2 regions of the Mesorhizobium sp. P3_B5 genome follow, and region 2 is predicted to be linked to the other one. Evidence: riboswitches for the same ligand, from Rfam matches in the RefSeq annotation. Region 2 holds a riboswitch; the other holds the start of a gene.

Region 1 (6,631 bases), on a different contig from region 2:
CGTCGGGAGCAGGGACGAGGCCATGGCCGACAGCTTCGGCCAAGGCGCCGGGGCTGAGATGCGCCGTCAGGTCCAGCCGCGGCAAGCGGACCGTGGTGGTGACCGGATAGCGCTCAGCCGCGCTTTCCGCCGCCGCCAGCACGTGACGGGCATAGTCGGTCAGGGTTTGAAGGGTGACGCCTGGCATGGCTGACTTCCAGCGTTGCCCGACCGGGCTACTTGGGTGGTTTCAGGGCGCCGGCTTGACCGCCGGCCAACCGAGAGGTTCCTCGACCTCGTGGATCGGGTCGACAAGAATGAGATCGGCAAGGTCGTCATGGATGTCGACCTTGAGCGGCTCGCTGCTGCCGGCGAGTTGGGCCAGCAGGGAGCCCGAGATGGGTTGCGCGGCTGCATCGGCCGCACGCACGAGCAAGCCGAATTCGAGCAGTTGGGAAATGAAGCGGTCGAGCTCGGCTGACTTTATTGTGGCCCCGCCAGCCGCTTGTCCGACCAGTGCGTGGGCGCCAACACCGGACGACAGCGCCTGCCAGACCCCGCTGCCCGAATCGGAGAAGCCGAAATATTTCCCGTTCGAAAGATCGAGGACTACGGCTTCGCCGTCAAAGGACTCGAAAACGATGTCCTTGCTTGCGACCGCGTAGACCAATTGCTCCATCAAACGTCCCCACACCAGGCTGCCCGGAAGCGATCACCGGTCGCTGCGGTTCGCCTTGCCCTGGAAAAGCGTCTAGCCACTTGGCCGTTCTTTGGCAAGACGGAGCGCCGGCCAGGGTCAGGCCGGCATGCAAAGGCAAGCGGCCAATCCGCGGTCCTGTCAGGCCTCGATCTCGAGCGCCGACAGCGGCCGCGAGCAACAGGCAAGGATAAAGCCGTCATCGATCTCGTGATCGAGAATGCCGCCATTGTGGCTCATCTCGACCTCGCCTGAAACCTTCTTCACCTTGCAGGTTCCGCACAGGCCGAACTCGCACGCTGCAGGGATTCTCACACCAGAAGCGCGCGCCGTCTGCAGCACGGTCTGGCCGGCAACGCATTCGGCGTCGACATCCGAAAGCGAGAAGCGAACCGGCGTAACAGTGTCGGCAGGCACTTCGATCCCAGCCGGCGATGTGAACGGAGCCGGGACTTCTTCCACAGCGGGAGCCGCAAAACTCTCCTGGTGGTAATAGGCCATGTCGAAGCCGGAGGCCTCCAGCATCTGCCGCACCGCGCGCATGAACGGGTCCGGGCCGCAGCAGAAGATTTCGCGCTCGCGGAAGTCCGGCGCCAGCAGCGGCAGCCGGATCGCGTCGATCCGCCCCATATGACCGAACCAACCCTCACGGCTGGAGCGCTCCTCGATCATGAAGCCGAGCGACAGGCCCGGCATGCGGCTTCCCAGCAGTTCGAGTTCCTTGCGGAAGATGATCTCCTCGGGCCGCCGCGCGCAGTTGACGAAGCCGACATCGGTCCATGGCGCGCAGTCGTTCAGCCAGCGCAGCATCGACATCATCGGCGTCACGCCGGAGCCGGCCGAAATGAACAGGTATTTGGCCGCCGGGTGGCTGTGCAGCGAAAAGTCGCCCGCCGGCCCATAGGCCTTCACGTGAACGCCGGGCTTCAGATGATCGAACATCCAGCGCGTGCCGATGCTGCCGGCCTGGGCTTTCACCGTCACCGCGATCGAGAACGGCCGCGACGGCGACGACGACAGCGTATAGGTCCGCATCAAAGGGCCCTCAGTGGTCGGCAGTTCCAGCGTCACGAACTGTCCCGGCTTGTAGCGAAACCATGTCTGGTTGTCGGAGCGGAAGGTGAAGGTCTTCACCTCCGGCGCCTCGTCGCTGACGCCGATCACTTCCAACACCTGCAGCCTGTCGTTCCAGGGCGCCATCTCGTCGAGATGGCGGTAGAGCCCGAGGTCCGTCATCGCATTCATCCCTTCACCCTTTCTCAGGCAACGCTGCGCAGCGCGGGCCGGCCGCCCTCGGCAAGGCGCGGTCCGATGAAGCGGGCATACCAGTCGACGAACTGGATCACGCCGCCCTCATGCAACTCCGAATAGGGGCCAGGCTCATAGGCCGGCGACAGGATGCCGAAGGCGTTCTCCTCGACGATGCGCCGGTCCTGGTCGTTGGTCTCGGTCCAGACATGGGTGAGCTCGGCAAGGTCGTAGTCGACGCCTTCGACCGCATCCTTGTGGACCAGCCATTTCGTCGTCACCGCCGTCTCCGTGGCGCTGATCGGCAGCACGCGGAAGGTAACGGCGTGGTCGATGAGGATGTGGTTCCAGGTCGTCGGGTAGTGGTAGTGCATCAAGGTGCCGATGCGGTCGGCCGAAACGCTGTCGGAAAGGTTCTTCTTCACCGCGCGCTTGCCGTTCATCGTATAGCTGACGGCATCGCGCAGCAGCGGCGCGCGGGTGGCGCGAAACTGTCCGGCGGTATCGATGCGGAACTTGCTCGGCAGGCCCGCCGCCTCGCATTTCGCCCAGTGCGCCAGCATTTCCGGGTCGCTGTCGGCACCCTGCACGCCGGTGACGGTCGGTGCTTCCGGGAAAGTCTTGCACAGTTCCGGATGGTTGCCGGCGCAGTGATAGCACTCGCGGTTGTTCTCCCAGACCAGCTTCCAGTTGCCCTTCTCGACGATGGTCGATTCGAAGGCGACCTTTGCCTCGCGCAGCCGGTGCGGCAACAGATAAGGCTCGATCATGGCGCGCATCGGCGCGAAGTCCGCCGGCTCCCTGGCCAGGCAGATGAAGATGTAGCCGCCGACACTTTCGCACGCCACCGGCTTCAGGCTGAACTGGCTCTTGTCGAAACCCTCGGCCATCTGCCTTGCGAACAAAAGCCTGCCGTCCAGTTCGTAGGTCCACTGGTGATAGGGGCAGACGAGCTTGGCCGCAGTGCCTTTCTCTGCGTTGCAGACGCGGCTGCCGCGATGGCGGCAGGAATTGTGAAACGCGTTGATCTTGCCTTGCTGGTCGCGGACCAGCACCACCGGATAGTCGCCGACCTGGGCGGTGATGTAGCTGCCCGGCTTCGGCAGTTCGCAATCATGACCGATGAACAGCCAGTCGCGATACCAGATCAGCTCCATGTCGAGCTTGAAGTAGTCGGGATCGGTATAGAAGGGCTGCTCGAGCGAGTAGCCGTCCCTACGGCTGTGCAAGAGCCTCAGCATGTCGTTGCGCGCATCCATGTCCTGTCCTCATCTTCAAAGGACTGAACTTGGTGGTGATGGAGGAAAGACCGATCGCAATCCGGCGACAAGGCCGGCATGCACCATCCACCTCTTGACCGCCCACCGCGATCAGTCGAGTCTAGCTATTTCGGGCTGGTTTCCGGGCTCTGGAGTGTCCTTGCGGACGGTCGCGACACCTTCCCAGGCCTGTGGCCCAGTGGTCTCCCGTTGCGACTTGAACTCCACCACCGTTGCGGGGGCAGCGCCGGGTTTTGACCGGCTTCCCAATTCTCCGCTTCATCGTCACGAAGCGGCACCTGAGATGCCATCATCTAATCACGACAGCGGCCGCGCCATCGGCATGAAAGCGACATCGCATCCATGCAGCGCGACACCATAGGCGAAATGCACCGGCCAGGATTTGTGACGCGAACCCAGCCTTTCACCGGCCGTGACCCGCCCGCTTCGCGCATCGGATTCGACCTGCGGCGGCGCTAAAAACAGTTAACGGTTTCGAAAAGTGACTATTAGCAGTTTCTAAAATCGAACCGAACGGTTCGTTTCTGTTGACAGAGCGTGCAGGACGGTGTGAACGCTGGTTTGCCAATTCGTCAGCTGGCTCACGGGCGGCACAGCATAACGAATTGAAAATATTCACTAAAATAGAAAGTGTAGGAGGCTCTGGTACAATTTCAAGGTGCAGAGCCATGGTCCACGCGGAACAACTTCGTGATTGGAAACAGGCGCTGGCCTCACCCACATCGGGGCTGTCCGAACGATGCGAATTCCTTCCAAGACACGCCGCTAGACGGACTGATGAACTAAGATACTGGAGTACTAAAAATGAAAAAGATTGTTCTCACTGCCGTCGCCGTTCTGGCCATCACCGGCAGCGCCTTCGCCAATGGTAGCGACCACTTCGGCGCCAACCAGGCCGTCCCGGCTGTCGACAGCTCGTACACCGCTTCCATTCAGAAGTCGGCTCCGGCTGACAAGCAGCCCGTCGTTCAGGGCAGCGACCGTAACCTCTTCGGTCACAACTAAGCCGATCCCGGCAAAATGCATTGCCGCTTGCTGGAATACGAAAATTCAGGAGACTTAAAATGAAGAAGATTGTTCTTGCCGCCGCCGCCCTCATGATTGCCGCCGGCAGCGCCTATGCCCACAACGACAGCGTTGGCGGGACCGACATCAGCAAGCAGGCGACCGTCAACGTCGACAACACAAAGACGTCTTCGGTACGCGACACCGGCTCGCCGGTTTACAAGCTGCTGAACTCGTCGGGTGACGTCCAGAAGTCGGCCCCTCAGGGCAGCGACCGGAACCTCTTCGGCCGCTAAAAGCCGAAGTCGATCTCCAGAAAAAAGAGCGGCGGGCCAGGCCCGCCGCTCTTTTTTGTTGATACGGACCGGTCGGCCTCAAGCCGCCTTTGCTTCCGGCTTGTGCAGTGCGAAGGAATGTCCGTCTGCATCGAAGATATGCAGGTCACCGCCATCGGCGCTCAGCCGCAGCGTCGCCCCGCGCTTGACCTCGACATTGCCGGGCAGCTTGGTCACCAGCGGCAGGTCGGCGCGGCCGATGTCGACATAGATGAGCTGAACCTCGCCGAGCTGCTCGACATAGTCCACCTTGCCCTCGAAAAGATAATCGGCGCCGGTGGAGACCACCAGATCCTCCGGCCGAACACCGAAGCTCACCGCAGCGCCCTTCGCTGAAGTCGGCGTGGTGATTGGCACTGTCGCCTTGCGGCCGCCGACATGGCTGACGACAGTCGAATTGCCGGTTGTTTCGATCGTCGCCGGCAGGATGTTCATGGCCGGCGAACCGATAAACTGGGCAACGAACAGATTGCCCGGTTTCTTGTAGAGGTCCATTGGCGTGCCGACCTGCTCGATATGACCTTCCTTGAGCACCACGATGCGGTCGGCTAGCGTCATCGCCTCGACCTGGTCATGGGTGACGTAGATCATCGTCGTGTTAGGCATCGATTCCTTGAGCTTGGCGATCTCGATGCGGGTGGCGACGCGCAGTGCCGCATCAAGGTTGGACAGCGGCTCGTCGAACAGGAACACTTTTGGATTGCGCACGATCGCGCGGCCGATGGCGACGCGCTGGCGCTGGCCGCCCGACATCGCCTTGGGCAAGCGGTCGAGATATTTGGTCAGCTGCAGGATTTCCGCCGCCTGGCGCACGCGCCGGTCTATCTCGGCCTTGTTCTCTTTGCCGATCTTCATCGAGAACGCCATGTTGTCGTAGACGGTCATGTGCGGGTAGAGCGCGTAGGACTGGAACACCATGGCGATGCCCCGCTTCGACGGCGGCACGTCGTTGACCACCTCGCCGGCGATCTTGAGCTCGCCGGAGGTGATTTCCTCCAATCCGGCGATGGACCGCAGCAAGGTCGACTTGCCGCAACCCGAAGGGCCGACGAAGACGATGAACTCGCCCGACTTTATGTCGAGATCGATGCCGTGCAGAATGTGCAGATTGCCATATGATTTTTTCACTTGTCTTAGCGTGACATCGGCCATGATTTCCTCCCAGTGAATTCTTCTAGCAAATTCAGTCGATACGCCCGAACCAGGCGCCGTAGCCGCCAAGACGGATAGAGCCGGCGCCAGTCTGTCCTGAAAACCCGTGCCCCGGTAATGGCTGCAGCGCGCGGCCGCCGAGATCGATGTTGGCCAGCCCTGCGCCGAGATTGAAGACGCAGACGATCTGCTCGTTGCCTTCGCGCCGCGTGAAGGCAACCGTGTCGCCCTCGCTTTCGATGAACTCGATATCGCCCTTGGCCAGCGCCGGATGCAGACGGCGGAAAGCCAGAAAGCGCCGGTAGTGCTCGAGCAGCGAGCTGTCGTCGCCCTGCTGCACGTTGACCGCTTGCGAAAGGTGTTTTCCCGGCACCGGCAACCAGGGCTTTGCCGAGGAGAAGCCGGCATTCTTGGCCGTGGCATCCCACACCATCGGTGTGCGGCAGCCATCGCGGCCCTTGAACTCCGGCCAGAAGCGGATGCCGTAAGGGTCCTGCAGATCCTCGAATTGCAGCTCGGCTTCGCCGAGCCCGAGCTCTTCGCCCTGATAGAGGCAGACCGAGCCGCGCAGCGACATCAGCAGCGCCGAGATGACCTTGAGATAGGCGGTCTCGTCGGCCTCGCCGGCGGCCCAGCGCGACGCCGGGCGCATCACGTCATGATTGGAGAAAGCCCAACACGACCAGCCATCGCTGGCGACCTTGCCGAAGGATTCCAGCACCGAGCGCACCTTTGCCGCGCTGATCTTTTCGGGCGCCAGGAAATCGAACGAATAGCACATGTGCACGCGCTTCCCGCCCGCGGTGTAGGCCGCCACAACTTCCAGGCCGCGCTGCGAATCGCCGACCTCGCCGACCGCGGCGGTTGCCGGATATTCGTCGAGAAGCGCGCGGAAGCGTTCGAGGAAAGCGAGGTTTTCCGGGCGGCTCTTGTCG
Region 2 (6,631 bases):
CGTCGAGCGACTTCAGGAACGGGTCGATCCACTTGCCGATGTCCTCGACAAGCTTCTGCGGCAGGTCCTGGTGCACGCCGCCCGGACGGAAATAGGCGGCATGCATGCGCGAACCCGAGGCGCGCTCATAAAACACCATCAGCTTTTCGCGTTCGACGAAACCCCATAGCGGCGGCGTCAGCGCGCCGATGTCGAGCGCCTGCGTCGTCACATTAAGGATGTGCGACATGATGCGGCCGATTTCGCAGTAGAGCACGCGGATCAGCTGGCCGCGCTTCGGCACGTCGATGCCGAGCAGCCGCTCTGTGGCGAGCGCAAAGGCATGCTCCTGGTTCATCGGCGCGCAATAGTCGAGCCGGTCGAGATAGGGCACCGCCTGCAGGTAGGTCTTGTGCTCGATCAGCTTTTCGGTGCCGCGATGCAACAGCCCGATATGCGGATCGACGCGATCGACGACTTCGCCGTCCAACTCAAGAACCAGCCGCAAAACACCATGCGCCGCAGGGTGTTGAGGTCCAAAGTTGATGTTGAAATTGCGGACGGAGGTTTCAGCCATGCTGGCGTCTCAATTCGTCTTGGCTTTTTCATCGCCCGGCAGGACGTAGTCCGTCCCTTCCCATGGCGAGAGAAAATCGAAATTACGGAATTCCTGCTTCAATTCCACCGGCTCGTAGATGACGCGCTTGGCCTCGTCGTCGTAGCGCACCTCGACGAAACCGGTCAGCGGGAAATCCTTGCGCAGCGGATGGCCTTCGAAACCGTAGTCGGTCAGGATCCGGCGCAAATCGGGATGGCCGGAGAACAACACGCCATAGAGATCGTAGGTCTCGCGCTCGAACCAGTCGGCGCCTGGGAACACGCCGGTGAGCGACGGCACCAAGGTTTCCTCGTCGGCCTGAACTTTCAAGCGGATGCGCACATTCTGCTTCGGCGACAGCAAATGATAGACGACATCGAAGCGCTTGGCCCGCGACGGATAGTCGGCGCCGCAGACATCGATGATCGAGATGAACTGGCAGCGCGCATCGTCGCGCAGGAAGGTCACCACCTCGATCAGATTGCCCGGCTCGACAGCAACGGTGAGTTCGCCATAGGCAAACACCGCTTCGCCGATCCGGCCGGCCAGCTTTTCACTCAGATAGATCGAGAGTTCGCTCAGGGATGCACTCATTGGGCCTACCGTTCGATTGTGCCGGTGCGGCGGATTTTCTTCTGCAGCAGAAGAATGCCGTAAAGCAGCGCTTCCGCGCTTGGCGGGCAGCCGGGCACATAGATGTCGACCGGCACGACGCGGTCGCAGCCGCGCACCACCGAATAGGAATAGTGATAGTAGCCGCCGCCATTGGCGCAGGAGCCCATCGAGATGACGTAGCGCGGCTCCGGCATCTGGTCGTAGACCTTGCGCAGCGCCGGCGCCATCTTGTTGGTCAGCGTGCCGGCCACGATCATGATGTCTGACTGGCGCGGCGACGCGCGCGGCGCAACCCCGAACCGCTCCGAGTCGTAGCGCGGCATCGAGGTGTGGATCATCTCGACCGCGCAGCAGGCGAGACCGAAGGTCATGAACATCAGCGAACCGCTGCGCGCCCAGGTGATCAGCGCCTCGGTCGAAGTGACGAGAAAGCCCTTGTCGGCCAGCTCGTTGTTGATTTCGAGGAAGAACGGATCGTCAGACCCCACCGACCGGCCGGTGTTGGGATCGATCAGGCCCTTGGGCTTCGGCGCGACGAGCGTGCCGGAACTGTCGCTCAATCCCATTCCAGCGCTCCTTTTTTCCATTCATAGGCAAAGCCGATGGTCAGCACCGCCAGAAACACCATCATCGACCAGAAGCCCAGCATGCCGATTTTCGAGAAGGAGACCGCCCACGGAAACAGGAAGGCCACTTCCAGATCGAAGATGATGAACAGGATCGACACCAGGTAGAAGCGGATGTCGAACTTCATGCGGGCATCGTCGAACGAGTTGAAGCCGCACTCATAGGCGGAAAGCTTTTCCGGGTCGGGGCTGCGGTAGGCCACCAGGAACGGCGCCACAAGCAGCGCCAGGCCGACGACCAGAGCCACGCCGATGAACAGGACGATGGGCAGGTACGAACTCAAAAGTGCGGTCATGCAGCAGCTTCCCGTTGGCGGCCAATCCACTCTGATTACAGCAACGAACCTCAATGCGGAAGCGTGACAGTTTAACCGCTGAACCGTTTTAAGTGCCTATGCTGCAACGCGGCGAGGGTTAGCGCAGCGCTTTCGGCGAAGCAAGTCAAACCTTGTTCAAAAGACGGTGCTGGACGGCACTTCGAGAGAAACTGGTCCGTTCCGCTCCTGTTTGATTTCCTTCACTTTTTACTCCACTTTTCTCTCCTGACATGGATCCCGCCAAAACCCTGCTAGCATGACCCGGAATCATCGGCTCCATTTGCTCGAAAATCATCAGAGTCTCGTCTCCCATGAAGGAAAAGATCTCGCTCGCCATGGCTCGCCGCATCGCGCTTGCGGCCCAGGGATTCAACGATACCCGCCCCACCAGCACGCCCGACCGCCGGCACTTCGCCCGCGTGCTTTCCCGCACCGGCCTGCTGCAGATCGATTCCGTCAGCGCCGTGGTGCGCGCTCACTATATGCCGCTCTATTCGCGCCTTGGCCCCTACCCGCTGACTTTGCTCGACAACGCCGCCGTGACGCGCAAGCGCACGGTCTTCGAATACTGGGCCCACGAAGCCTCCTTCCTGCCGGTCGAAACATACCCGCTGATGCGCTGGCGCATGCAGCGGGCCGAGAGCGGCGGCGAGATGTATCTGGGCCTGGCAAAATGGGGCCGCGAACACGCGGCCTATATCGAAGAGATCTATCGCCACGTCGTCGACCAGGGTCCGATTGCTGCCTCGGCGCTCGAGGGCCAGAAAGGCTCGGGCGGCTGGTGGGGCTGGAGCCATGCCAAGCATGCCTTCGAATGGCTGTTCTGGGCCGGCCGCATCACCACGGCACACCGCCGCGGCTTCGAGCGCTTCTATGACCTGCCGGAGCGCGTGCTGCCACAGGCGATCCTCGATCTGCCGGTGCCAGCCGCCGAGGATGCGCATCGCGAATTGCTGCGCATCTCCGCCCGCGCCCACGGCATCGCGATAGCAAGCGACCTGCGCGACTATTTCCGCCTGTCGCCGGCCGACATGAAGGGACGGCTGGAGGAACTGGTCGAGACCGGCGAACTTTTGCCTATGCGCGTCGAGGGCTGGGACAAGCCGGCCTATATGCACAAAGACGCCCGTTTGCCGCGCCGGATTGAGGCTCGGGCCTTGCTGGCGCCCTTCGATCCGGTCGTCTTCGAGCGGACGCGCACTGAAAACCTGTTCAACTTCCGCTACCGCATCGAGATCTACACGCCGGCCGACAAACGGCAGTACGGCTACTACGTCCTGCCCTTCCTGCTGGGAGACCGCATCGTCGCCCGCGTCGACCTCAAGGCCGACCGTCCCGCCAGCGTGCTGCGCGTCCACGCCGCCTACGCCGAGCCCGGCGCGCCGCCTGAGACTGCCGCAGAACTGTTCGAGGAATTGAAACTGATGCAGGGCTGGCTCGGCCTGGAGCGCATTGAAGTGACGCCAGCCGGCGACCTCGGACAGCCGCTCGCCGACATCACCGCGTCGTAGACGCGCGTTGACACGCCTGCATACACAAGCCTAAATCCGATCCAGACGGTCTCTTCTCTTCAAAGGGAGGGGCCAAGAGGGAATGCGGTGCGGGATTTCGATCCCAAATCCGCGGCTGTCCCCGCAACTGTAAGCGAAGAGCCTGGGCCGAAAACCACTGGGTAACACCGGGAAGGCGGCACCCAAGGCGATGACCCGCGAGCCAGGAGACCTGCCGTCTAGGACATAAAGTATCCGATCGCCTGGCGGGTTTTCCGGGCAAGGAGCCTGATTTGGAACGCGACAGCAGTTTTTCGGCTGAAACAGCGGATATTTTGTCCGGCGGCAACGATGATGCCTTGGCCGGCGTCACCGTCATCGTCTGCGCCTCCTGTCGTGACGAGACCGGCTCCGACGCCCATCCCCGCGCCGGCGAATTGCTGGCCGACGACACGCGCCGCGCCGCCGCGGATGACAAGATCCGCATCCGAACCGTCGAATGCCTCGGCAATTGCAAGCGCCGCCTCAGCGCAGCGATCCTGCGCGACGGCTGCTGGAGCTATGTCTTCGGCGACCTGACCGCGAGCAGCGGCGCCGATCTCGTCACCGGCGCCAAACTCTTCGCCACCTCGACCGACGGCCTCATTCCGTGGCGCGGCCGGCCCGAATCCCTCAAGCGCGGCCTCGTTGCCCGCATCCCTCCCCTCGACATGCTGAAGGACTGACTATGACCGCCAACCTCTCCCGCGTTCCCTGCACCGTCGTCACCGGCTTCCTCGGCGCCGGCAAGACGACGCTGGTCCGCCATCTCCTGGAAAACGCCGGCGGCAAACGCATTGCCATCATCGTCAACGAGTTCGGCGACATCGGCATCGACGGCGAAATCCTCAAAGGCTGCGGCATCGACACCTGCCCCGAGGAAAACATCGTCGAACTCGCCAATGGCTGCATCTGCTGCACCGTCGCCGACGATTTTGTGCCCGCACTCGACCAGATCCTCGCGCTGACGCCGAGGGTCGACCACATTCTGATCGAGACGTCCGGCCTCGCGCTGCCCAAGCCGCTGGTCCAGGCTTTCCAGTGGCCGTCAGTGAAGAGCCGGGTGACTGTCGACGGCGTCATCGCCGTGGTCGACGGCCCGGCGCTGGCCGAGGGCCGTGTCGCTAACGACATGGACGCCCTGCAGGCGCAGCGCGCCAAGGACGAGACGCTCGACCATGACGACCCGGTCGAGGAAGTGTTCGAGGACCAGATCGCCTGCGCCGACCTGATCATCCTGTCGAAGAGCGATTTGATGGACGCCGCCGGCTCGGCCCGCGCCAACGCCATCATCAACGAACACTCCGCCCGCGCCGTGAAGATCGTGCCGACCTCGCATGGCAAAGTCGATCCCTCGGTCCTGCTCGGGCTCGGCCTTGCCGTCGAAGACGACATCGAGAACCGCAAGTCCCATCATGACGGCGCATTCGACCACGAACATGACGACTTCGACACGTTCATTGTCGACATTGCCTCGATCGCCAGTCCGGACGAGCTGGCAAAGCGCGTCGCCACTGCCGCGGAGCAGGAAAACGTGTTGCGCGTCAAAGGCTTCGTCGATGTCGGTGGCAAGCCGATGCGGCTCTTGCTGCAGGCTGTCGGGCCGCGCGTCAATCACTATTACGACCGCGCCTGGACTGCTGCCGATGACCGTCGCTCGCGCCTCGTCGTCATCGGCCTGAAGGGGCTGAACCGCCCGGCAATCGAGCGTATACTCGCCGGCTGATCTCAGGCACGAGCCGCGATGCACATCCTCACCACCACATCCGCCTCGCTCGACGATCTCGCCGAGCCTGTCGATCTCCGGCAGACGCCGGCGGATATCGTGGCGCTGTCCTTCACCGACAGCGATCTTGCCGGACTGGCGGCGGCATGGAAGGCCGATGCCGGCCGTTTGCCCTCGATGCGGCTGGCAGCGCTGCGCGACCTGCGCCATCCGATGTCCGTCGACCTGTGGGTCGACAGTGTAGCCCAACACGCCAAGGTCATCCTGGTTCGCATTCTCGGCGGTTACGACTGGTGGCGCTATGGCTGCGACCAGCTTGCCGCGACCGCCCGAGCGCACGGCATCAAACTGGCGCTGTTGCCCGGCGAAAGCCACGACGAGGATCTCAGGCTGATCGAAGCCTCGACGCTGCGGCGCGAAGAGCTCGATGCATTGCTGGGCTATTTCCGCGAGGGCGGCCCGGCGAATATGAGCGCGCTGGTACAGCGGTTGGCGCGGCTGGCTGGGCAAGATACGGCGGTCGCCGAGCCTGTCCCTGTGCCGAAAGCCGGCTACTACGAACCCGGACGCGGTGTCGTCCCCCTCCCCCTTGAGGGGAGGGTCCGGCCGCAGGCCGAGGGTGGGGTCGCCCGTGACGCACGCCGACCTAAGGAAACGCCACATCCAGTCGTACCGACCCCACCCGGCCGTGCGGGCCACCCTCCCCTCGAGGGGGAGGGAGACGCCGCACCTGTCATCCCCATCCTCTTCTATCGCTCGATGCTGCTGGCTGCCGATGTCGCGCCCATCGATGCCCTTTTCGACGCGCTCCGCCAGCGCGGCATCACCCCGGTCCCCATCTTCGTCTCCAGCCTCAAGGACCCGACGTCACTGGCCTTTGTCGAGACCGCGCTCGCAACGCTCAAGCCCGCCGCCATCATCGCCGCCACCGCCTTCGCCTCCGGCGCCGAGCCCGGCGTCGAAACCCTGTTCGACCGCGCCGGCGTGACCGTCTTCCAGGTCATCGTGGCGACGACCCGCCGCGACACCTGGCAAAACAACCAACGTGGCCTCGCCCCCGCCGACCTCGCCATGCATGTCGTGCTGCCGGAGCTTGATGGCCGCATCCTCGCCGGCGCCATTTCCTTCAAGGGCGAGAGCGAGACCGACCCGGCACTGGCCTTCCGCGCCTTGGCCAACCGACCAGAGCCCGACCGCGTAGCGCAGGTAGCAAACCGCATCGAAGCTTTTGTTCGCCTGCA

The links. A riboswitch is a leader RNA that binds a small molecule or an ion and turns the genes downstream of it on or off. The one in region 2 is predicted to bind cobalamin.
Region 1: it holds a riboswitch for cobalamin, as region 2 does, so the genes downstream of both, AC1DVW_RS06395 (aromatic ring-hydroxylating oxygenase subunit alpha) here and AC1DVW_RS18610 (DUF1636 family protein) in region 2, are expected to answer to the same signal.

Annotation. Positions count from the first base shown of each region.
Region 1 covers NZ_JBFUGR010000002.1:289,666-296,296, forward strand. The annotation lists gene AC1DVW_RS06380 (serine kinase) at 1-187, opposite strand, end outside; gene AC1DVW_RS06385 (PqqD family protein) at 230-658, opposite strand; gene AC1DVW_RS06390 (FAD-binding oxidoreductase) at 818-1,912, opposite strand; gene AC1DVW_RS06395 (aromatic ring-hydroxylating oxygenase subunit alpha) at 1,936-3,183, opposite strand; cobalamin riboswitch at 3,300-3,501, opposite strand; gene AC1DVW_RS06400 (DUF680 domain-containing protein) at 4,009-4,209, shown strand; gene AC1DVW_RS06405 (DUF680 domain-containing protein) at 4,269-4,505, shown strand; gene AC1DVW_RS06410 (ABC transporter ATP-binding protein) at 4,584-5,696, opposite strand; gene bglA (beta-galactosidase BglA) at 5,728-6,631, opposite strand, start outside.
Region 2 covers NZ_JBFUGR010000006.1:411,765-418,395, forward strand. The annotation lists gene AC1DVW_RS18585 (NADH-quinone oxidoreductase subunit D) at 1-556, opposite strand, end outside; gene AC1DVW_RS18590 (NADH-quinone oxidoreductase subunit C) at 566-1,171, opposite strand; gene AC1DVW_RS18595 (NuoB/complex I 20 kDa subunit family protein) at 1,177-1,758, opposite strand; gene AC1DVW_RS18600 (NADH-quinone oxidoreductase subunit A) at 1,749-2,114, opposite strand; gene AC1DVW_RS18605 (winged helix-turn-helix domain-containing protein) at 2,447-3,646, shown strand; cobalamin riboswitch at 3,676-3,879, shown strand; gene AC1DVW_RS18610 (DUF1636 family protein) at 3,919-4,350, shown strand; gene cobW (cobalamin biosynthesis protein CobW) at 4,353-5,390, shown strand; gene cobN (cobaltochelatase subunit CobN) at 5,409-6,631, shown strand, end outside.